Regions from separate parts of the Pedobacter riviphilus genome, predicted to be linked through region 2. Evidence: riboswitches for the same ligand, from Rfam matches in the RefSeq annotation. Region 2 holds a riboswitch; each other region holds the start of a gene.

Region 1 (7,834 bases), 710 kb from region 2:
TATCCATGGTTTTTGCAAAAGGTGCCAGGCATGGTTATTCGTGGCAATAATCCACAATATTTAGCTGCAACAAAAGCTTATTTTACTGCACTGTACGGACAGCTTAAAAATCTTTTAATAACCAATGGAGGTCCAATCATAATGGTGCAGGGCGAAAATGAATTTGGGTCTTATGTGGCTCAACGTAAGGATGTTCCGTTAGAAGATCATAAAAGGTATAGCGCAGCTGTATTTCAACAGTTAAAAGATATTGGCTTTAATGTGCCATTTTTTACTTCAGACGGAAGTTGGCTTTTTGAGGGGGGCGCATTACCAGGAGCTTTACCAACTGCAAATGGTGAAGATGATGTAACCAAGCTTAAGGAATTGGTGAATAAATACAATGGTGGTAAAGGACCTTATATGGTAGCAGAATTTTATCCTGGCTGGTTAGCCCATTGGGCAGAGCCTTTTCCTAAAGTTTCTACGCAAGCAGTGGTTAAGCAAACGCAAAAATATTTAGATGGTGGCGTATCTTTTAATTATTATATGGTACATGGAGGTACAAATTTCGGTTTTACATCAGGCGCAAATTATGATAACAAACATGATATTCAGCCAGATTTAACCAGTTATGATTATGATGCGCCAATTAGTGAGGCTGGTTGGGCTACCGAAAAGTACAATGCTTTAAGAGATTTGCTGAAGAAGCCAGAAACTCCAGCTGTTCCGGCAAAAATTCCTTTAATTGCTATTCCGGATATTATTTTAACAAAAGCAGTTGATTTGGAAGATATTAAAAGTAAAATTACACCAGTAAATGACGATAATCCTTTAACTTTTGAAGCTTTAAATCAAGGACATGGCTACATTTGGTACAGCAAAAAATTTAATCAGCCTATTAGTGGTAAACTAGAGTTGGCTGGTTTGCGTGATTATGCCATTGTGTATGTCAACGGAACTAAGGTTGCTGAATTAAACAGCTATTATAAAAAATATGATTGTGATATTGACATTCCTTTTAATGCCGTTTTAGATATTGTAGTTGAAAATATGGGGCGTATTAACTACGGGGCAAAAATCATTAACAGTACAAAAGGTATCATTTCTCCGGTAATTATTAATGGACAAACTATTAGCGGAAACTGGAATATGTATAAGTTGCCTATGGAGGTTGTGCCTAATTTAGCCTTGGCAAAAAATACGGCAACAGTTGGAAGACCAGCTTTTTACGAAGGAAGTTTTTCTCTAACAAAAACTGGTGATACTTTTCTTGATATGCGTGATTGGGGTAAAGGTATCGTGTTTATTAACGGAATAAATATAGGACGTTACTGGAGCGTTGGTCCCCAACAAACGCTGTACCTACCAGGTTGTTGGCTAAAAAAGGGTAAGAATGAAATTGTAATTTTCGAGCAGAATAATGACACGCTACACAAAGTAATTAAATCTGTAGAAGTACCTGTATTAGAATTACTGAAGCCTTAAAGTATTAACCTAGATGATCTTCGATCATTCCTTTAAGAAGTTATTCCATCGTTTTGGGTGATTTTTATGAAGTTGGATTACACTGCCTTAATGGGAGGCAGTGTAGATCACTATGCGCTGTAACAATTATTATAGCTGTGGCTTAATAAATTATCGGGTCTAAAACGAAACAATATCTAAATTCCGTTAAAAGGAAATAATGCAGTATTACATTACTCAGCTGACTTTTTTCTAGTAAATGTTTTTCGGTTCAGTCAAACTTTTTTACAGCTTAAAACAATGGTTAGATAAAATCTGGCAGTGTTTTAATGTGTTCGGTTCTAAGGTAATGTTTTTCATCAACTGTTTTGAAAAACAGTGATTGCAGAGTTCAAATCTTGTCTATTAATGTCACAACGCTGTAATTATATACATAATATTGGCTTAGCACAAAAAAATCAAATTAAAGACTATAATATCCATAGAAATTATATACATTTGTGCCGTTAATATATTTTTGACTTATCCAGAAAGACGGAGGGAAAAGGCCCTGTGATGTCTTAGCAACCTGTTGCCAAATAAGGTGCTAAATCCTTCCCGTAAGGGAAAGATAAGAATAACTTTCTCCGGAAATCTGAATAAGCAGTGATGATTTAAAATTGAAAGATGAGTATTTATTTAGATAATGCAGCGACCACCCCACTTGCCAGTGAGGTTTTTACAGCCATGAAGCCCTTTATTTTTGAGTCATTTGCAAACCCGTCTTCGGCACACGCTTTAGGCAGGTATGCCAGAGAAGCCGTAGAGCGATCGAGAGAAATTATTGCGGATACTTTATATACAGAACCAGGAAATATTTTCTTTACTTCTGGCGGAACCGAAGGCGATAATACAGCTTTACTTTCAGCAGTTTATAACCATAATATCCGGGTTGTTATTACTTCCAGATTAGAGCATTATGCTGTTTTAAATACACTTAAAGCTTTGGCAGACAGTGGTGTAATCAGATTGGTATATCTGGAAAACGATAGCAAAGGCAAATTATCGCTCGCTGAGCTGGATACTTTGCTCGAAAATGAAGAACCGGCACTAATATCCTTAATGCACGGTAACAATGAAATAGGAAATTTAAATCCCATTTTGGAAATTGCCGATCTTGCTGAGCATCATGGTGCGATATTCCATTCAGATACGGTGCAAACCATTGGCCATATCGATATTAACACCCGCCAGCTGGCGCCCGATTTTCTGGTGGGCTCGGCGCATAAGTTTCATGGGCCGAAAGGTGTTGGTTTTCTATATGCAAAAGAACCGGCTAATCTGCGTGCTTTTATTAAGGGAGGAGGGCAGGAATCGGGAAAGCGGGCAGGTACCGAGAACGTAGCAGGTATTGTAGGGATGGCAGCGGCACTTCAGCATGCCTATGATAACCAAAACCTTTACGAAACACATATCCATTCACTTAAAAAAAGATTGCTTAACGGGCTTACAAGCCTTTCTGAAATAAACTTTAACGGTTATTCAGATCATCCTGATAAAAGCTTATCTACGGTATTAAGTGTTTCATTACCCGCATTGCCCAATGGTGCAGATTTGTTACAAACTTTAGACAGGGCAGGCATATTTGTTTCGGGAGGAAGCGCCTGTTCTTCCAATCATTCATCGCATGTTATTGAAGCATTGGGAACTGGTAAAAATGAAGAAACAATCAGGTTTTCTTTCAGCAGGTTTAATACCCAGGCCGAAATCGATGAAGTGGTTGCACTGTTGAACAGCCTTTACCGCAATCGTCAGGAACAATCAAACCTCCTTTACGCTTAAAAATAATTCCTAATCATACATCAATAAATTAATCTGAAATGAAAAAAACACTACTCGTTGCAGTTGCTGTACTACCACTAGCTGCACTGGCACAAAAACCATTCTCGTTAAACGGAACCCTAAAAAATGATAAGGGGAATGAGAAAATTTACTTGAGCTATTCGAAAGATGGTAAATCGATTTTAGACTCCACTGAATTAAAAAACGGCACTTTTGCTTTTAAAGGTGAGATCGCCGATCCGCTAAGGGCTTCGGTATATAAAAAGCCCGCTGAAAAGAATGGAAAACGCGATTTCTTGTCCATTTACCTTGAAGCTGCCAATATTCAGCTGGTATCTGCCGATTCTTTAAAAAATGCATCGATCAGCGGGTCGAAAGTAAATGCAGATAATGAAAAACTTAAGGCTTTAACCAAACCAGTTCAGGATAAACTGGCTGCAATAAATGGCGAATTTGGCAAATTAACCGCCGAACAAAAGAAAGACGAAGCCTTAACTGAGGCTATTTATAAGCGCTACGAAGCTGCAAGTAAAGAGTTGGAGCCCATTTATATCGATTTTGCCCGTTCCAATCCGCAGTCTTATGTTAGCTTATCAGCCATCTCCCAGATTGCAACCAGCGAATCTGCCCAACCTGAGGCCGAAAAGGCTTATGCTGCATTGAGTCAGAGTCTTAAAGACAGCAAATCGGGCAAAGATATTTCAACTTATTTTGATGCGATAAAGAACACTAAAATAGGCGTTCAGGCTTTAGATTTTACACAAAATGATGTGAACGACAAGCCTGTAAAGCTATCTGATTTTAAAGGTAAATATGTTCTGGTTGATTTCTGGGCATCGTGGTGTGGCCCTTGCAGACAAGAGAATCCGAACGTTGTGGCTGCCTATAACCAATATAAAGATAAAGGCTTTACCGTTTTAGGGGTTTCTTTAGATCGGCCTGGTAAAAAAGAGGCCTGGTTGAAAGCCATTGCTGATGATCAGTTAACCTGGACGCATGTTTCTGATTTGAAATTCTGGGATAATGCTGTAGCTAAACAATATGGCATCCGTTCTATTCCGGCAAATTTCCTTATCGATCCAAACGGAAAAATTGTTGCAAAAGGACTTCGTGGCGAGGCTTTAAAAGAAAAATTAGCTTCGTTACTTGACGCTAAAACCAAATAATCTATTTTAATTAAAATCTATAAAAACCAGAATCGAAAATGATAAAACCAGCTTTTGTGCAAAGGGTTTAAAAGTTTACCGGATAGAAAAACAGGGGCGATTGAGGCCGCCCCTGAATAAGTGATTTATCACGGTATGTGACAACTAATGCTGAATTAATATTTAACCACTTAAAATCGAATATAATGAAAATATCCTAACTGTTTAGTTGTTTCTACAACTTATTAGCAAAAATACATTCTAAGCTATTAGAAATATATGCTAAATACACATTTACGCCCACACATTTTTTTTGACACAGCTTTAATATTAAAGGTTTAACAACAGGGGGTTAATATCGGCTTTGGAGAATAAAATATAATGCCTTTTGGCACCCCTAATCATTGTTAACCTTCTATAAATGAAATGAAACGAAAATTACTTTCGCTTATTATACTATGCCTTGTCGTAGCCTTTCCTGCATTTTCACAAACTAAAGTGATTACAGGAAAAGTTACTGCAGCCGAAGACGGGCTCCCAATCCCGGCTGCATCTATCAAGATTCCGGGAACAAAAATCGGCACACAAACTGATGTAAATGGCAAATATTCCATTGCTATTCCACCATCTGCCAAATCAATCGAATTCAGCTTTCTGGGCTTTGCTACCGTCCGTGAAAATATCAATGCCAGAGCGGTAATTAACATCTCATTAAAATCAGATGCAACTGGTTTAAATGATGTAGTGGTAACAGGTTATTATAAAAGAAATAAAGAGTCTTTTACAGGAGCTTCTACTACGATTACAAGAAAGGAATTAGAAAAATTTAACACCAACAATATCTTTTTATTAATACAAAGTGTTGATCCTGCATTTAAGGTCGCTCAAAATAATGTTAAAGGCTCTAACCCAAATGTTGTGCCCGAAATATCAATTAGGGGGATAGGTAGTGTAGGAAGTAACGTAAACACACCTTTGGTTATATTAGATGGGTTTCAGGTTTCAATGGAAAGGCTTTATGATTTGGATATCAATAGAATAGAGTCAATTACATTGTTAAAAGATGCTAGTGCAACTATCTTGTATGGCTCGCGCGGCGGTAATGGAGTGGTGATTATCGAAACAAGGTTGCCCAAGGCCGGAAAATTTACCGTAACATATGAGGCTAGGCCCACACTTACTTTGGTAGATCTTTCTGCTTATAATTTGATGAATGCCAATGAAAAGCTAACTTATGAGAAATTGGCAGGCGCATACACTTTTACCAATGAAACGGTAAGTGACCCTTTTTGGACAAGCGATTATCAGATGAAGCTAGATAATCTTTATGCAAAGCGATTGATTGATGTTAAAAGCGGAGTTAATACCTATTGGTTAAGTCAACCAGTTACATCATCTATTTCAACTGCACATAGCCTACGTATTGAAGGTGGTAATGAGGAAGTTCGGTATAGCATAGATGCATCTTACCAGGATGTTAAAGGGGCCATGAAAGAGTCTGGAAGGAAAAAATATGGAGCAGGATTTAATCTCGTGTATCGTATTCCTAATAAAATTTCTTTAAGAAATTATGCCAGCTTGACCGGTAATAATGCTTATAACTCTCCTTATGGCTCATTCTCTCAATATGTAAATATGAACCCCTATGAAAGGATATACGATGATAGTGGACAATTGATCAGTATATATAATAAAGTTGGCGAAAATTTTGGCAATACATTTGGTGGAAATGTATACAACCCTTTGTACAATGCTTCTTTGCCTTATAAAGATGATTCGCATAGTGCAATAATTAGCAATAACCTCAGTTTAGAATGGTTTGCCCTTAAAGATTTAAAAGTTGATATTCTAGCTACTATAGAAAAACAGTTTGATGATAGTGAAAAATATATTTCTCCGCTAGACACAAGATTTATTTCGGTAAAAGCTAAAGAAGATAAAGGTTCTTATGTTTTAACCAACGGAGGTGCATTTCGTTACGAAGCTCGGCTGTCTTTGCAGTACTCAAAAAGAATAAAAAAACATCAACTTAACGCGGTACTCGCTGGGGAGCTAAGAGCTAGTACTGTGCAAAAAACTATCTATAGTTTAACTGGTTTTGTTGATGATCGTTTTGTAAGCCCGAGCTTGGCATTAAAATATGCCACTGACACCAGACCAGATTATACGGAAACGCCAGAACGTTTGTTGGGCATCCCATTTAATATTCATTATGATTATGATAATCGCTTTTTGCTGGATTTATCTTCACGGATTGATGGGTCTTCAAAGTTTGGTAAAGAAAATCGCTATGGTAGTTTTTGGAGTGCTGGAGTTGGATATAATCTACATAAAGAAGCATTTTTTGAAAATAATATTGCTTCACAACTGCGCATATACGCTAATGTTGGTGAAAATGGGAATGACAGTTTTTCTGCGAACATGACTTCAACTTCTTACCAATACTCATCAAATGGGGTGTACAATAAACAAATTGTGGCACAATATACAAATCAGGGAAATCCTTCGCTAACATGGCCTAAGGTATTCCAAACGGACTTGGGCTTGCAGTCAAAAATTTTCAACAGAATAGATCTGCGCTTCGATTGGTATAACAAAGTGACTAATCGTATGATTTCACAGATTACCACAGCACCATCGTTGGGTTTCCCAAACAATTCTATTTTCGAAAACTTAGGTAAAGTGCGTAATAGAGGTTTTGAGATTAGTACATCAACATTGGTGACAAATAATGATCGAAACAACTTTTCGTGGTACATAAATCTAAACGTCGTTAGTAATCGTAGTAAATTGTTAGAAATCTCCGATGAACTGAAAAAATTAAACGAATCCAATGTGGTTAGAGATACCATAGGTGGAGTCGCTAATATTGTTAGGCCTTCAGTTTATTTTGAACAAGGCCAATCTATGGGCGTAATACGTGGGGGGCGTTCTTTAGGTATTGATCCAGCTAATGGACGCGAGATGTTTTTAACTTCCGGCGGTCAGGTTACTTACAACTGGAATAGTAATAATCAAACCATCATTGGCAATACTGAGCCGAAAATAGAGGGAGTCCTGGGAACAACTTTGAGTTATGGTAGATTATCGATACAGGCAAATTTTAACTATTCGCTAGGGGGTGATGTTTACAACCAAACCTTGGTAGACCGAGTGGAAAATGCGACTCCATATCTTAATGTTGACAAAAGGGTACTGGATGAACGGTGGAAACAGCCCGGAGATTTGGTGAATTTTAAAGGCATAAGCGATAATACCGTAACCCAGGTATCTTCAAGATTTGTGCAACGAGAAAATTATATTCGATTTTCTAACCTTAACATCAATTATGATTTGGGGCAAGGCCTACTACGTAAGTTAAAGCTGCAAAGAGTTAAGTTTAATCTTTCTACAAATGACTTATTTAGAATTAGTACTGTACA
Region 2 (7,834 bases):
TCCTTATCAAAAACGTTAGGTAAAATCGTTTGTTCCAGCGCATCATGAAGGGAAGGCGAAATATTTTTCTTTGTTGGCAAAAGGCCAAACTCTTCTTCAAGTGAATGATCATCTTTAATGTATTTCAAAAGCTGATCGTGTGTTAATGGTTTTAAAATGAGGCGTTCTGTTTCTATCATGTTTGAATTTGTTAGACAGACTAATATAAAACTTTGGGTTTTGAATAACCAAAATTTTAGAACAAGCTTTTGTTAAAAAACAATGTCTTAAAAGTGCCGAGCGTAATTAATAAACCTTTATTACCTGTCCTGTTACAATGCCCAGCACGCTTTTCTCGTAAGCTTTAACTACTTTCTCCATGGCAACCGGAATCTCGCCAGGAAAAGAATCGAAATAAGCAGGGGAATCTTCAACCACGTTGGGACTGATGGCGTTTATACGAACGCCATTTTCGAGTTCTGGGGCAGCAGCGAGAACAAAAGAATTTAATCCTCCATTTACTGCACTTAGTGCGGCACCGGCAGCTACAGGATGATCGGCCAATATACCCGAAGTTAGCGTAAATGAACCGCCTCGATTAATGTAATGCTGGCCGATAAGTACGAGGTTAACCTGACCCAATAGTTTGTCTAGTAAGCCACTCTTAAATGCTTCACCCGTCATCTGGCTTACAGGCACAAATGGGCCTTTTCCGCTGGTACTGATCAGGGCATCGAAAGCGCCAATCTGCTCGAACATGGCCTTAATTGATGCTTCCTTGGTAATATCTACCTGAACATCACCTTTGGTATTTCCTACGCGGATTATCTCGTGTTTTTGGGCAAAAGCTTCAGCTACTTTTTTGCCCAGTGTACCTGTTGCACCTACAATTATTATTTTCATAGAAACCTGTTTGATTTGTGTATACTAATTTAGTATTGTTATTAAACAGCTGGGGCATTAAAATGTTTGTATATCCTCAATCGTGCAACGCCATTTCCACTTCAAGGTCGGCAATCAAAAGATCGATATCCGATTGCATTACATTAGGCATGCAGATGATATGCGAATTTCCCTGTTCTGCTGCCAGCTGCCATTTTTTACAGATTGTTGCAGGTGGGGTAGGGAAGTTTACGGTAATGGCATTCACATTCCGCCACGCTGCAATACCAATTTCTTTAAGCTTGGTTTCCGTATAAGCTGCGGTTGCTAAACTGTGCATGGTTCTGCTTTTTAAACCTGCTATACCCAAACGTTTAATGGTGTGCCATAAAAATAAGGGGCTATGCCCATTTCTAGAGCCAGTAATGGTGGTGTCAACACTTCCGATATAAGCCACCGAACGGGCAATTCGATCGCGGTTCGATTTTTTTGCAACTACCACCCCGCAAGGCATGGGCGAACCAAAAAACTTATGACCACTAATGGCGATGCTGTCTGCACCATCTTCAAAGTCGAATGCTGGTCTTGGTTCAATTAATGCACTGTACGTACCAGAAAGTGCTGCATCGGCATGTATATAATAATGCTGGATAGCCAGTTTTTTTAAGATGCTTTTAATTTTGGCCACATCGTCACGTGCTTCGGTCATGGTGGTGCCAATATTGGCCATAATAATAACAGGCATATGGCGGTTCATCCGGATGGTGTGTTCAAGGTCTTCGTAATCGATTTCTCCGTTTTCCTGTGTACGGATAACAATGTTCGACATATTGAGTAAATGCAGGTTCTTTTGCACGCTATAATGTGTCGCTTCCGAATAATAAACCATTCCTTTCGGATGTAACTCGCGGGCAAGGTATAAGCCATATAGATTGCCTTCTGAGCCACCATTGGTTACATAACCCCACCAATTATCTGCAGGAGCACGGAAAAGTTCAGCAAAAAACTGGACTACTTCTTTTTCCAGCTCACGAGAGCCTACGCCGTAGGTTGAAGTAACGAAAGGATCGCCCAGGTTGTTCATCGGATATTTTAAAAATTCGGATAATGCCTGATAATCGAAATCTTTCGAAACGGGATAACCTAAAAATAAATCGGTTTGTTGCTTAACATTTTCCAATAGATCATTTAATACCTGTTGATCCTTTTCCTGTAATTTGCTCGCTTCCATAAAAGAGATGATTTGCTGCCAAAATTAGAAAAAACAGAATATAGTATTATTATTTTATTATAATTTAAGTATATTATTTTGTTTTTACTATTTTTAAGGAATTAAAATTCTATGTAGGCTGTAGATTTATCCTCGCAAAATATAAAATATGGCTACTGAAGGTTAAGGAGTGCTTGTCTTACCGCATTGTCGGTTTGATTTGCTGCCTTATAATAGCCTACATCGCCCAGATAGTAGCGACAAAGCAAGGCTTTAAGGTCATTTAAGATCACATTTTTCGAATTGTACAATTGAAAACGATCTATCGCTATGTTTTTACGTTGAAGAAACCCGATAAAATCTTTAAAATCATTATCGTTTATGGTGAAGATATTGATATTCTGTTCTACAAAACTGGCACTGTACTTATTGGTAAGTACATTAAACACGTAATCGGAAAGTACTTTCTTACTTACTAAATTACTGTAAAACTTATTGTAACCATTCGTGTCTAATCTCACAAATATATCTGGCTGGATACCGCCAATAGGCTTAACTTTTCTGTTCTGCTGAATATTTACACCTTCGGTTTTCTCAATAGAATCTTGAAAAGAAGTACGGTCTCCTGTAAGCTCTCCGTCCATCATCCGCTCGTCTAATTCATGTTTGTAAGCGTCGTAACCTTTTTTGTAAGATTTTTGGATACTCCGGCCAGATGGTGTGTAATATCTTGCGATGGTTAAGTTCAATGCAGAGCCGTCTCCAAAAGCAAATTGCTCCTGTACCAAACCTTTGCCAAAGGAGCGGCGGCCAACAATAATCCCTCGCCCCAAATCCTGGATAGCCCCTGCTACAATTTCGCTGGCCGAGGCCGTATTTTCATTAATTAAGACAGCCAGTTTGCCATTTTGAAAAGCGCCTGTTCCTGTAGAAAAATAATCGGTACGTGGCTCATGCTTACCCTGCGTATACACAATAAGTTTGTTCTCGCCCAAAAACTGATCAGCAAGTCCTGTAGCTGCAGTGAAATAACCACCTCCATTATCGCGCAGGTCAAGAATCAGCTTTTTCATGCCCTTTGCTTTCAGGTTGTTAGCCGCGACGGAGAAATCGTTGTCGGTATTAGCACCAAATTTACTGATTCGTACATAACCTGTTTCGTTGTTGATCATATAGGCGGCATCAATGCTGCTGATGTTTACTTTGCCGCGGGTAACCATGATTCGGTTACTTTGTGAAGCCCCCGAGTGTAAAAGCACTACGCTCACACCAGTTCCAGATTTACCTTTAAAACGACCAGTAAGTTGGTCTTTGGGTAGGTTTCGGCCACTTACTACTGCGGTATCGATACTCAAAATCTTATCGCCCAATTTAATTCCTGCCTGATAAGCTGGCCCATCCTTAACCACACTGGTAACCATCATGGTATCGTTAAGCATATAATATTCTATACCTACGCCTTCAAAATTCCCTTCCAGGTTATCGGTCATATCTTGCGCATCCGTTGGTGGCAGGTAAACACTATGTGGATCGAGTTGGTGTAAAACGCTGTCGATAGGTAAGTTTTGAAGCGAATCGGTATTGATGTCATCAACATAATTGCCATTGATGATGTGTAAGATCTCGTTTAATTTTTCGTCGCTATTGTTGGCTAACTGCGGACTTTTTTTAACGCCAAAACCTTGATCCTTAATGAATTTTATGCCCAAAAACATACCCGCTATTAAAATTACAGAATAGCTTAAAGCGATCAGTGCGTTATTACGGGTATTTTTTTTCATCAGCGTTACTGCAAATTTATGAAAATTAGCGAGTTGATATATTTTTTAACTGCATTTTCATGTCTTTTGTTTATAATATTTAACATTAATTAACGCAAGGAAGGCCTCGCTTGAAATTTATGACACATATTTTTGGATTTTTAGCGCAGTTTTTAGAAAGAATTTACCGAATTTTATCAAAATTAAATTTATGAATAGAGTTACCGAGCAAGAATCTAACTATGACCACATCGATCAGATGTCGGTATTAGAAGTTTTGCAGGGCATTAATAACGAAGATAAAACTGTAGCATTTGCAGTTGAAAAATGTTTGCCTCAGATTGAAAAATTAACGTCGGCAGTGGCTGGACGGATGAAAAAAGGTGGCCGTCTCTTTTATATAGGTGCAGGTACAAGTGGCCGTTTAGGTGTAGTAGATGCTTCAGAATGCCCGCCTACTTACGGTGTTCCTTTTGATTGGGTTGTAGGAATTATTGCTGGCGGCGATACAGCCATTAGAAGAGCGGTAGAATTTGCTGAAGATGATGCTGAACAAGCCTGGAAAGATCTTCAGGAATTTGAGATTAATGAAAAAGATTGTTTAGTTGGCCTGGCAGCATCGGGTACTACCCCGTACGTCATCGGTGGTTTAAACACGGCACGCAAGCATGGCATTTTAACTGGCTGCATTGTTTGCAATACCGGTGGGCCAATAGCTGCCGAATCTGATTTTCCGGTTGAAGTAGTAGTTGGGCCTGAGTTTGTTACCGGTTCTACCCGGATGAAATCGGGTACGGCGCAAAAGATGGTATTAAACATGTTAAGCACTACTGTTATGGTTCAGTTGGGGCGTGTAGTTGGCAATAAAATGGTCGATATGCAGTTAACCAATCATAAGCTGGTAGATCGTGGTACACAAATGGTTGCCGATGAACTGAATATAGGATATGAAGCAGCAGCAGAGTTATTAACCCGTTATGGAAGTGTGCGTAAAGCAGTTGAAGCCGGACATTAAAAAATGAGAGAATGCTTGAGTGATAGAATTAGAGGATGATTGATCTCAGCAGCAGTATCAAACATTCACTCATTCAAAACTCACCCATTCAATAATTAAAAAGAAGCATGCACGAAATTGAGCCTTATTATCAGTGGAGAGATGATTATATTTCGGCAGAAGATGAGCGTTCGCCATTTTACAATACCGAATATTCGGAACTTTACTTCGATAAGCAGATTTATAACTTTTTACTGCACCCACAATGGGATGAGTTCGGCTCGAATACCCTGTACATGAAGGTGTTGTACGTTGATTATGACCGCAGTTATGCCATTATAGAGTTTATAGGGGAATGGAACGATGCCATTAATAACGATATTATGCTGCTGAAACGCGATATTTTAGAGCTGATGATGGACGAAGGCATTAATAAATTTATCCTGATCGGTGAAAATGTGCTGAATTTTCATGCCTCTGATGACAGTTATTATGAAGAGTGGTTTCAGGAAGTAGAAGATGGCTGGATTGTTGGGGTAAATTTTCAGGAACACGTAATCACCGAGTTTCGCGATAATAACATCGATTATTACATTAACTTTGGTGGTGCATTTGACAATCTGCCATGGCGCACACTAAAACCACTACAGTTCTTTAAAAAAGTTGAAGAACTGCTGACAAAAAGATTAAACTAAATATTTATTTTTATATAGTTAAATACACAAATTTAAAATGGAACAACAAAATTATCAATATCAAGACAACAGTGTTTTTGTACAGGAAAAATCTGTTTCTAAAAAATTCTTTGCAAACGTTTTCTTATGGATGTTCGTGGCATTGAGTTTATCAACAGTAGCTGCCTATTTATTTGGTACCAATGAGCAGTTAATGCAATACCTTTTAAATATTAATCCAACAACTGGTAAAGTGAGCATGTCAATTTTTGGTTATGTAGCCATGTTTGCACCGCTTGGACTGGTTTTATTAATGGGATTCGGATTAAGTAGATTATCATTGCCGGCGTTAATTGGCGTTTTTGTACTTTATTCAGTGTTAACTGGAGTTAGTTTAAGTTTTATCTTGTTAACTTATACTTCAGGTTCAGTAGTGAGCTGTTTTGCAGGAGCTGCCGGAATATTTGGAATTATGGCATTTATGGGCTATACAACCAATATCGACCTAAGTAAATTTGGGCCGATTTTAATGGTTGGGGTAATTGGCTTAGTGATTGCCAGCGTAATTAATATGTTTATTCAAAGCGAACAGTTCAGTTTGTTTATGGCATTTATTGGTATCGCCATATTTACGGCATTAACGGCTTATGATGTGCAAAAAATTAAAAGAATTGGCGAAGGGATAGAAGCTAGCGGCGAACAGGTTCTTCAGATTGAATCTAAAAAAATGGCTATTGTAGCTGCACTATCTCTATACTTAGATTTCTTAAATATCTTCCTTTTCTTACTTCGTATTTTCGGAAGCAGAAAGTAATCATTAACAGAACAATATTCTTAAGGCCGCGCAGTTTTGCGTGGCCTTTGTAATTTTATTTGGTAGCAATGCGATAAATTTTGGAATTGATGTTGCTTTGTTGCATTTTTGTATGCTTATTAAGAAAGACGGAGGGATTAGACCCAACGAAGTCTTAGCAACCTGTAACCTACAAGGTGCTAAATTCTATTCTGCAAATAGCGGAAACAGATAAGTTTAGGATTACGATTCACGTACCAACTTTTTAAATAAGCCTTTTAGAGACTTGAGACTATAGATTTGAGATTTGAGACATTGCGTCTTATCCATGCTCATATCTAACGTCTCATATCTCAAATCTTACAACAAGAATGAGCATAAGAGAAGAATTAGAAAAACGTATTTTGGTGATTGATGGTGCAATGGGTACCATGATTCAGCGATATACCCTAACCGAAGAAGATTTTAGAGGGGAACGATTTAAAAACCATCCCTGTGATGTAAAAGGCAATAACGATTTGCTCAACATCACACGTCCGGATATTATTAAAACAATACACCTGGAGTACCTGGCGGCTGGTGCCGATATCATCGAAACTAATACGTTCAGTACACAGCGCATTTCCATGGCCGATTACCAGATGGAAGACCTTTCTTACGAGATGAGTTTTGAAGGTGCACGTGTGGCAAAAGAAGCTGTAAACGAATTTATGGCTGCAAATCCAGATCGTAAATGCTTTGTGGCCGGTGCTATTGGCCCAACCAACCGTACCCTTTCCATGTCGCCAAATGTAAACGACCCTGGTTTTAGGGCGGTTTATTTTGATGAACTGGAAGCTGCTTATTACGAACAGGTACGTGGTTTGGTAGATGGTGGTTCTGATGTATTATTAATCGAAACCATTTTCGATACGTTAAATGCTAAAGTGGCTATTGTGGCCATTAAAAAATATGAAGAGGTAATTGGCCGTAAACTGGAGATCATGATTTCTGGTACCATTACAGATGCCTCTGGAAGAACGCTTTCAGGCCAAACAGCCGAAGCTTTTTTGAACTCTGTAATGCATGCTAAACCATTAAGTATTGGTTTTAACTGTGCTTTGGGAGCTAAAGAAATGCGTCCGCATATTGAGGAGCTTGCCGCAAAAGCAGGTTGTTATGTTTCGGCCTATCCAAATGCTGGTTTGCCAAATGAGTTTGGAGCTTACGATGAGCAACCGCATGAAACGGCACATTTGGTAGACGATTTTATTGCATCAGGTTTTGTGAACATTGTGGGTGGATGCTGTGGTACCACGCCAGAGCATATTGGTTGTATTGCTAAAAATGCGAGGAAAGCCGAGCCGAGGAAAGTACCAGTGCTTGAGCCTTACATGCGTTTAAGCGGATTGGAACCGGTAACCATCACTCCAGAAAGCATTTTCGTCAATATTGGTGAAAGAACAAATATTACCGGATCCCCTAAATTCTCTAAACTGATCTTAGGTGGCGATTATGAGGCTGCATTGGCTGTTGCCTTACAACAGGTTGAGGGCGGTGCGC
Region 3 (7,834 bases), 1.4 Mb from region 2:
CAGGCCATTGCAGATGGAAATGTAGACCGTTTCTCAGGAAAAACTTTAACATTAAAAAATGTTAAGCTCGAAACGGGATTCGAATATGATCAGGATGAGGTAATTAAAACAAAAACCGAACTTTTCATTATTGAGATTGAAGATGGTAAGTTGAAGCAGGTGCTACCTAATAACCCAAATGCAAAAGCTATCGACGCAAAGGGACTGTTGATGCTTCCAGCTTTCAGGGATATGCACATCCACTTGGATAAAACCTATTATGGATTACCATGGCAGGCACATTTGAAAAAGAACAGATCTGTAAAAGATATGATCGCTTTTGAGCAACAGGTAATCCCAGAGCTTTTAAAAACTTCTATACCACGTTCAGAAAAATTGATTGAATTGCTTCAGTCATACGGAACCAGTTACGCAAGGTCGCATGTGAATATCGATCCTACTTCTGGATTAGATTCATTGAAGCATTTAGAAACCGCATTGTTGCATAAAAAGAAATCTTTTCAGGCAGAGTTAGTAGCTTTCCCTCAGCACGGCATATTTTATACCAAATCTGCAGAACTGTTAAAAGAAGCAGCCAAAATGGATATAGACTTTATTGGTGGCCTTGATCCAACTTCTATTGATGGCGGTATTGAGAAACACATGGATTTTGTAGTACAGTTAGCTTTAGATAATGGAAAAGGGATTGACATTCATCTTCATGAGTCTGGTGAATCTGGCCTAAAAACAATCGAATACCTGATCGATAAAGTAATGGAAAATCCAGTATTAAAAGGAAAAACCTATGTGAGTCATGCTTTTGCACTAAGGTATCTCGATAAAACTAAAACGGAAGAAATAGCTGAAAAACTTGGTGCGGCAAAAATGGGAATAGCTTCAACCATTCCACTTTCTGGTAATCCGATGCCTGTTCCTGTACTGTACAAACATGGTGTAGAAGTAGTAGCAGGTAATGATTGTATTGTTGACCATTGGAATACTTTTGGTACAGGAAGCATTTTGCAAAAGGCAAATATTGCCGCTCAAATTTACGGCTATCGTACAGAATTTGAACTTTCTAGAATATTGAAATTGGCAACGGGTAATATTCTTCCTTTAGATGACCAGGGAAAAAGGCAGTGGCCAAAAGCAGGAGATAAAGCTAATCTGGTACTGGTTGATGCCAGTTGTTCTGCAGAGGCTGTATCACGTGTATCTCCTGTTAAATCATTGATCCATGAAGGGAATCTGGTTTTCTGATTTATGTACACGTAATTGGTTCATATTTTGCTAGCTTAAAGTTATGATTAATGTTAGTCCCGAAGCAAAGCAAAAAGCATTGTTATTTCTCTCACGGAACCAGAAAGTAGCAGCTGTTAAGGTAGTTAAAGATCATAGTGGCTGCGGTTTAAAAGAAGCCAAAGATTATGTAGATGCCTTAGAAGAAGGAGTAAATCAGCCTGTAACCAATCTGGCAGATCTGGATGCAGAGCTATTGGTTATTTTAGATCAGGGCAATAAGTTAAATGCCATTAAACACTATAAGGATGTTAGGGGCCTAGGGCTGGCAGAAAGTAAAGATTATATTGAAAAACTGATACAGTTTAAGGTTAGCGGCAATATGATGCAACAAAGCAGGGATACCGATGTTAAAAATATCGTCTCTGCGAATGTTACAAATAGCCAAAATCCACCCAAAAATTTTTTGATTAAACTGTTGATCATTATTTTGATTGCAGCAGCTTTAGCCTATTTTATGTTTAAAATTTAGCGACAAACATATTGCAATATTTCTGATAGAATTAGAATGTAGGAAGTAGAATTCTTAACTTGATTTTACACACAAAAAATCTTAAGAATATGAAAATTACATTAGATGCAAAATCCCTTTTGTTGGGATTTTTAGGCGCTGGATTGATGTTCACCGCCATCAGTTTTAAAAACGGACAAGACCAAACCGGCAGAAGGTACCACACGGAAGTAAATGCCAACAACATGGTGGTAATCCTTGATAGCGAAACCGGAAATTACATTGTTGCACCATCTATACCTTTGAGCGGAAAAGTACAGTGGATAAAAGGTGAATTTAATAAGACTTTTAATACTGCAATTGATAATAAAAAAGAGCCGAAATAATCAATTGTGTCATAAACGAGGTGAATCAATGGTCTGTGTCTCACAGACCATCTTTGTTTTTACCATAAGAAAAGTCTCAAGAGGTTGTCATCCTGAGCAGGGTAGAAGGACCTTATTACAAGATAACTAAATATAATGAAGAATAGTTTACTTTACACTTATCCGCTCAACTATTGGTTTACCCGTTGCTTCATCAATACCTTCAACCTCTGCATACTTCACATTTGGGAGCCAGAAACTGCCACCCTGTATCCTGATAAATAATCGGGCAACCCTAATGGTTCGGTTGTTTATGGTCACCGAGACGTGATAGCTTTTATCGCTATACTTTTGCAGGTAAAATGGTAATTTTTTGTGTGATACAAACCTAAATTCATATTTATCGGCGCCAAGGGCCTTCGTGTCGATACCGTAGGCAAACTTGCGTTGGATATAACCGAGATCCTTTTTCTGTCCTTTTTCACCGTACCGGATCCAATAAACCTGAATAGGAGCATCGCTATTGATAGTCCCGTTTTCTTTGAGATTTAATGCATAAATTAAAGTGTTTGTATTCGGATCACGCTGGAGGTAAAACAGCATATGATCTATATTTTTAGGTGTTGGAAAACTGAGCGGGGATGGATCTTTCGACTGTGTCCATGCTAGAGGTGAAAACAAGAAGAAGGTTAAAACTATAATGAACGAGGTTTTAAGTAGAATGAGTAGTCTAGGTGGTGTTAAATACATTTTAGGCTTGTTTATTTAAGAGAGCTTTTAAAAGATTTGAGTACTTTTTAAGTGTCGGTTTTGGGTTGATCATGCAGAATTTCTTCATCGATCTCATTAAGCTGTTCATTATAAAGCCGGTCTGATTCTGCCTTACAATGTTCATAATCATCTAATTTTTCGCAGGAAGTGTTTCCGTGGATCTCGAAAAAATCCCTGATGGATGGATAATCAAAATAAACTGACATATTATTAAGTTTAGGTTACCAATTTGAAGGGGATGGCCATTGATTGTTCGCCGAAAACAGTTAAGAAATCTGCTTTCAAACTCATCTTTTCTGCCATTGCAGAAGGAATTAGCACCTTGTTACACAACAGGTTGCTAAGACATCAAAGGGCCATTCCCTACGTCTTTCTTGATAAGTATTAGACGTCATGGACGGAATCGAACCGCCGTACTAGGTTTTGCAGACCTTTACCTAACCACTCGGCCACATGACTATATGGTCTTTTCAAGTAGCTTTAGATTCACTTTTTGAAGAAGACTCAGCAAAAGTAAAAATTAATTACTATAATTTCTATAGAAATAGTAGTTTTTTTGTGAGATTTCTGATTGTTGAGCTTGTTTTATGGTGTAATTTATTGGTTTTTAGTTGTTTGTGTATTTAAAATAAATTGCAGGTAGATCCTGAAACAAGGTGAGGATGATGATTACTCGCATACAACTCGCCATCGTGATCCGATAGTTATCGGATGCAACTAGATTTACAAGATGACTTTAGTATTCAATAAATTAAGGTTAAAGATTCTTGACTGCGTTAACAAAGACTGATTTAGAAAATCGGTCGTCATTTCCTTTGCTTAGCGAAGGAAATGACGATTCGCCTATACCTATCATCACTACTCTTTTGCTTTCTTGTTAAGATACCTGCCTCTCCGAACGGCCTAATGCTACGCCCTTGCATAATTCCCTCAGTCCAATTTCTTCTTTAATTGTAAATTATATTTCTGTAAATCAATTGTTTACTGATAAAGTCTATAAAATCTATAGGAATACTTGTTTAAATTAAACGAAGTTTATACCTTTACAAAAAAAATAATAGTTCACTAGCAAATTTACGTTCAAGATGAAACTCCGCAGACAACCTCAGCCATATCCCCTGATCAATTATTCAGATCAGTATAACTGCTGTTGCCGCTAATATAAGCTAAGATACAGATCACCTGTTAAAGGTTTTCATTCAGATATTCTTATTTAAAAATCCTGGTACCCCGGGGCCTTTTGATAGAATATTATGGTGGTCATGTATTTAAGTCAATAAGTTGCCGGGGTATCAGGAACAGCCCAAACTAATCACCACCACTAGTTTAGGTTATTACTCTAATTAATTCACCACCATTAATTAGTTGATTTATACAGAAGAAGGGAGAGTCAGTACTCGTTGAACTTCTAGCAACTTTCCATAGGAAAAAGTGCTCAAACTGATCTAGCAATAGATTATAAATTAACCAATAACAAGTAAACTCACGTTTCCTGTTAGGGATTTCATTAAAAGCATAACAGTTGTTTAAACAGCCTGTATCTGTGCTATATGGTTTTCTGTGGGAGAAATCGTGCCTTGTTATTAAAAACTCTAAAACGATAGTGTTTAACTAATAATGATGATTATGAAAATGAAAATTTCCTCAAGAATTGCATGCCTAACCACCTCAGTCCTGTTACTGGGAGGCATTGCATCCGCCAAGGTGGCAAAACCATTCCCAAAAGAAGGGATTTGGAGGGGCGAGTTTAATGTAAGCGAATCAAAAGTGCCATTTAACTTCGAATTAAAAGGTAAAAATCCTCAAACGGCCATCTTAACTTTAATTAATGGCTCCAGACGTGATGATTTTCATGTAGAAAGACGTGGTGATGATTCCATCTATGTAAAAATGAATACCTACGATGCTGCTTTGGTGGCAAAAATAGAAACTGATGGCACTTTATCGGGCGAATACCGCAGTCTGGTACCTGGTTTCAGGGGCAATTCACTTCCCTTTGTAGCAGAGCATGGTAAAAATTACCGCTTTGTAGAACCTGGAAAAGATATCGCACCAAAACACAATATCTCTGGCAAGTGGGAAATAAAAACCTATACCAAAGAAGCTGTACCAGCATCTATTGCTTTATTAAAGCAGAATGGAAATAAACTTACCGGAGTAATCATGACTGTTGTGGGCGATACACGGGAGCTTGAAGGTACTGTACAGGGTGATGAATTTGAGTTGTCTGGCTTTACCGGACCAAGTCCTTTTATTGTAAAAGGAAAAATTAACGACGATAACAGCATTACTGGTGAACAGGGTTTCGGAATTTATAAAAACCTGAAATTTGATGGCCAGCGCAACGAAAATGCCGAGCTTCCTGATCCTTACAAGCTTACTTTTCTTAAAGAAGGTTATAAAAAACTTGATTTTACCTTTCCAGATCTAACAGGAAAAAATGTTTCCTTAAGTGATGATAAATACAAAGGTAAGGTCGTAATTATTGAAACGATTGGTACCTGGTGCCCAAATTGTACCGATCAAACGGTTTTTCTTTCGCCATGGTTTAAAAAGAACCAAAAACGAGGCGTGGAAGCCATTGCGATTGGTTTCGAACAAAAAGATGATCTCGAATATGCCAAATACACGTTGGGTAAATTGAAAGAGAAATATGGTATCACTTACGATATCCTGTTTGGTGGCATTGCCGATAAAAAAGTAGTGGCTGAAAAACTGCCTGCGCTAAATAAATTCATTGCTTTTCCAACAACCATCATTATCGATAGAAAAGGAAATGTAAGAGAAATTTATACCGGCTATACAGGCACCGTAACCGGAAAATACTTTAACGATTACGAAACCAAATTTAACAAAGTGCTCGACGAGCTGATTGCTGAACCAGTACCCGAAAAACTGGCTTCAGCAGAAACACTAAAAAGTAAATAACCTAAACTAAGTATAAACAAAATATTAGGCTGTATTTCATTGCAGCCTATATTTTAACCTACACTTAAAACTATACAAGATGAAAACTTACTTTGCTAAAATGCAGGTGCTGGCACTGGCATCGCTCATTTCTACAACAGCCTTTGCTGTAAATAAGGTGCATGAAGAACCGAAAACAGCCAAAAAATTTATAAAAGAAGGAATTTGGCGTGGTGTTTTTAAGGTAGCTGAAACAGAAGTGCCTTTTAATTTCGAACTGAAAGGAAAAGATGCAGCGCATGCCACGTTTACACTGTTAAACGGTACGCGGAGAGACGATTTCCACATCAAATACCTGGGACAGGATTCACTATTTATCAAAATGAATACTTACGATGCAGCTTTGGTGGCCAAAATTGAAAGTGATGGCCGGATCTCTGGCGAATATAGAAGCCTGGTGCCAGGTTTGCAGGGCAATGCTTTGCCTTTTACTGCAGAGCAAGGTAAATCTTACCGTTTTGTTGAGCCGGGAAAAGACGTTGCACCTGTTGCCAATTTAACTGGTAAATGGGAGTTTAAAGGTTTTTCTAAAGAAGCTGTTCCAAACAAAGTTGCCATATTAAAACAAGAAGGAAATAAACTTACTGGTGTAATTATGCAGGTAACCGGCGATAGCCGTGAGCTTGAAGGTACCGTTCAGGGAAATCAATTTGTACTTTCTGGTTTTAGTGGACCAAGCCCTAAAATTTATAAGGGTACCATTAACGAAGACGGTACACTTTCGGGTGAAATTAGCCAGGGCATTTACGATAACTTAAAGTTTACCGGCGTAAAAGACAGTAAGGCAGAATTGCCAGATCCTTATAAACTAACACATTTAAAGGAAGGTGTTAAAAAACTTGCTTTTACTTTTCCCGATCTGAATGGCAAACCTGTTTCGTTAACTGATGATAAATATAAAGGTAAGGTTGTGATTGTAGAACTGGTGGGTACCTGGTGCCCCAACTGTACCGACCAAACCGTATTCCTTTCTCCTTGGTTCAATAAAAATTCGAAAAGAGGGGTAGAAGCCATCGCCATTGGTTTCGAGCAGAAAGATGATCTTGAGTATGGAAAATATACACTTGGAAAGCTTCGCGATAAATACAACATTAAATACGATATCCTATTTGGCGGATTGGCCGATAAAAGATTGGTTGCCGATAAACTTCCGGCATTAAACAAATTCATTGCTTATCCAACCACCATTATTATCGATAGAAAAGGAGAAGTACGCGAAATATACACGGGTTACACTGGTACCGTTACAGGTAAATATTACGATGATTACGAGAAAAAATTCAATAAAGTTCTGGATGAATTAATCGCAGAACCAGTACCATCAGCAGCCTATTTTGAGGCACAAGCAAATGGAAAATAACTAAACCACCAAAACTAAATACCATATATAACATGTTACAGTATAAAACGATTGCACTTATTGCTACCACAGTTGTAGCTTCATCTTTCATCGCTTTAAACGGGCCTAAACCTAAACTAAAGGTAGCTACCGAAGCCACATCAAGGAAATTGGTAAACTATAAAGTAAGCCCTGAACAAAGTAAATTAACATGGTTAGCTAAAAAGGTAACTGGAGAACATTCAGGCACCATCAATGTAACTTCTGGATCGCTGACTTTAGATAATAAAGTGCTAAAAGGCGGTAGTTTCGAACTCGATACAAAAACCATTGCGGTTACCGATTTAACGGATAAAGAAACCAATGCAAAACTATTGGGGCACTTAAAAAGTGCTGATTTTTTTGCTGTTGATAAGTTTGATAAAGCTACATTCAATATCACTTCTGCCAAAAGTACAGGTGCAGGAACTTATGATGTTAAAGGAAAACTGACCATTAAAGGCATTACGAATGAAATCAGTTTTCCAGCAACAGTTAAACAAGAAGGTAATAAAGTTACAGCCAATGCAAAAATTACGGTCGATAGAACCAAGTATGATATCAAATTCAGGTCGAAAAGCTTTTTCGAAAACCTGGGCGATAAAGCCATTTATGATGATTTTG

The links. A riboswitch is a leader RNA that binds a small molecule or an ion and turns the genes downstream of it on or off. The one in region 2 is predicted to bind S-adenosylmethionine.
Region 1: linked by a shared signal. The riboswitch ahead of H9N25_RS01175 (cysteine desulfurase family protein) and the one ahead of metH (methionine synthase) in region 2 are both predicted to bind S-adenosylmethionine.
Region 3: linked by a shared signal. The riboswitch ahead of H9N25_RS04165 (peroxiredoxin family protein) and the one ahead of metH (methionine synthase) in region 2 are both predicted to bind S-adenosylmethionine.

What each region holds. Positions count from the first base shown of each region.
Region 1 covers NZ_CP061171.1:281,659-289,492, forward strand. Annotated here, with positions in the region: gene H9N25_RS01170 (glycoside hydrolase family 35 protein) at 1-1,467, shown strand, start outside; SAM riboswitch class I at 1,966-2,063, shown strand; gene H9N25_RS01175 (cysteine desulfurase family protein) at 2,113-3,267, shown strand; gene H9N25_RS01180 (TlpA disulfide reductase family protein) at 3,306-4,433, shown strand; gene H9N25_RS01185 (SusC/RagA family TonB-linked outer membrane protein) at 4,839-7,834, shown strand, end outside.
Region 2 covers NZ_CP061171.1:5,399,870-5,407,703, forward strand. Annotated here, with positions in the region: gene H9N25_RS22330 (GNAT family N-acetyltransferase) at 1-179, opposite strand, end outside; gene H9N25_RS22335 (short chain dehydrogenase) at 286-882, opposite strand; gene H9N25_RS22340 (histidine decarboxylase) at 959-2,092, opposite strand; gene H9N25_RS22345 (S41 family peptidase) at 2,245-3,852, opposite strand; gene murQ (N-acetylmuramic acid 6-phosphate etherase) at 4,043-4,846, shown strand; gene H9N25_RS22355 (hypothetical protein) at 4,954-5,520, shown strand; gene H9N25_RS22360 (Bax inhibitor-1/YccA family protein) at 5,558-6,313, shown strand; SAM riboswitch class I at 6,427-6,530, shown strand; gene metH (methionine synthase) at 6,664-7,834, shown strand, end outside.
Region 3 covers NZ_CP061171.1:987,845-995,678, forward strand. Annotated here, with positions in the region: gene H9N25_RS04135 (amidohydrolase) at 1-1,239, shown strand, start outside; gene H9N25_RS04140 (ribosomal protein L7/L12) at 1,283-1,750, shown strand; gene H9N25_RS04145 (hypothetical protein) at 1,840-2,115, shown strand; gene H9N25_RS04150 (DUF4833 domain-containing protein) at 2,263-2,697, opposite strand; gene H9N25_RS04155 (hypothetical protein) at 2,892-3,071, opposite strand; SAM riboswitch class I at 3,150-3,249, opposite strand; tRNA gene H9N25_RS04160 (tRNA-Cys) at 3,254-3,324, opposite strand; SAM riboswitch class I at 4,233-4,330, shown strand; gene H9N25_RS04165 (peroxiredoxin family protein) at 4,492-5,793, shown strand; gene H9N25_RS04170 (peroxiredoxin family protein) at 5,873-7,192, shown strand; gene H9N25_RS04175 (YceI family protein) at 7,225-7,834, shown strand, end outside.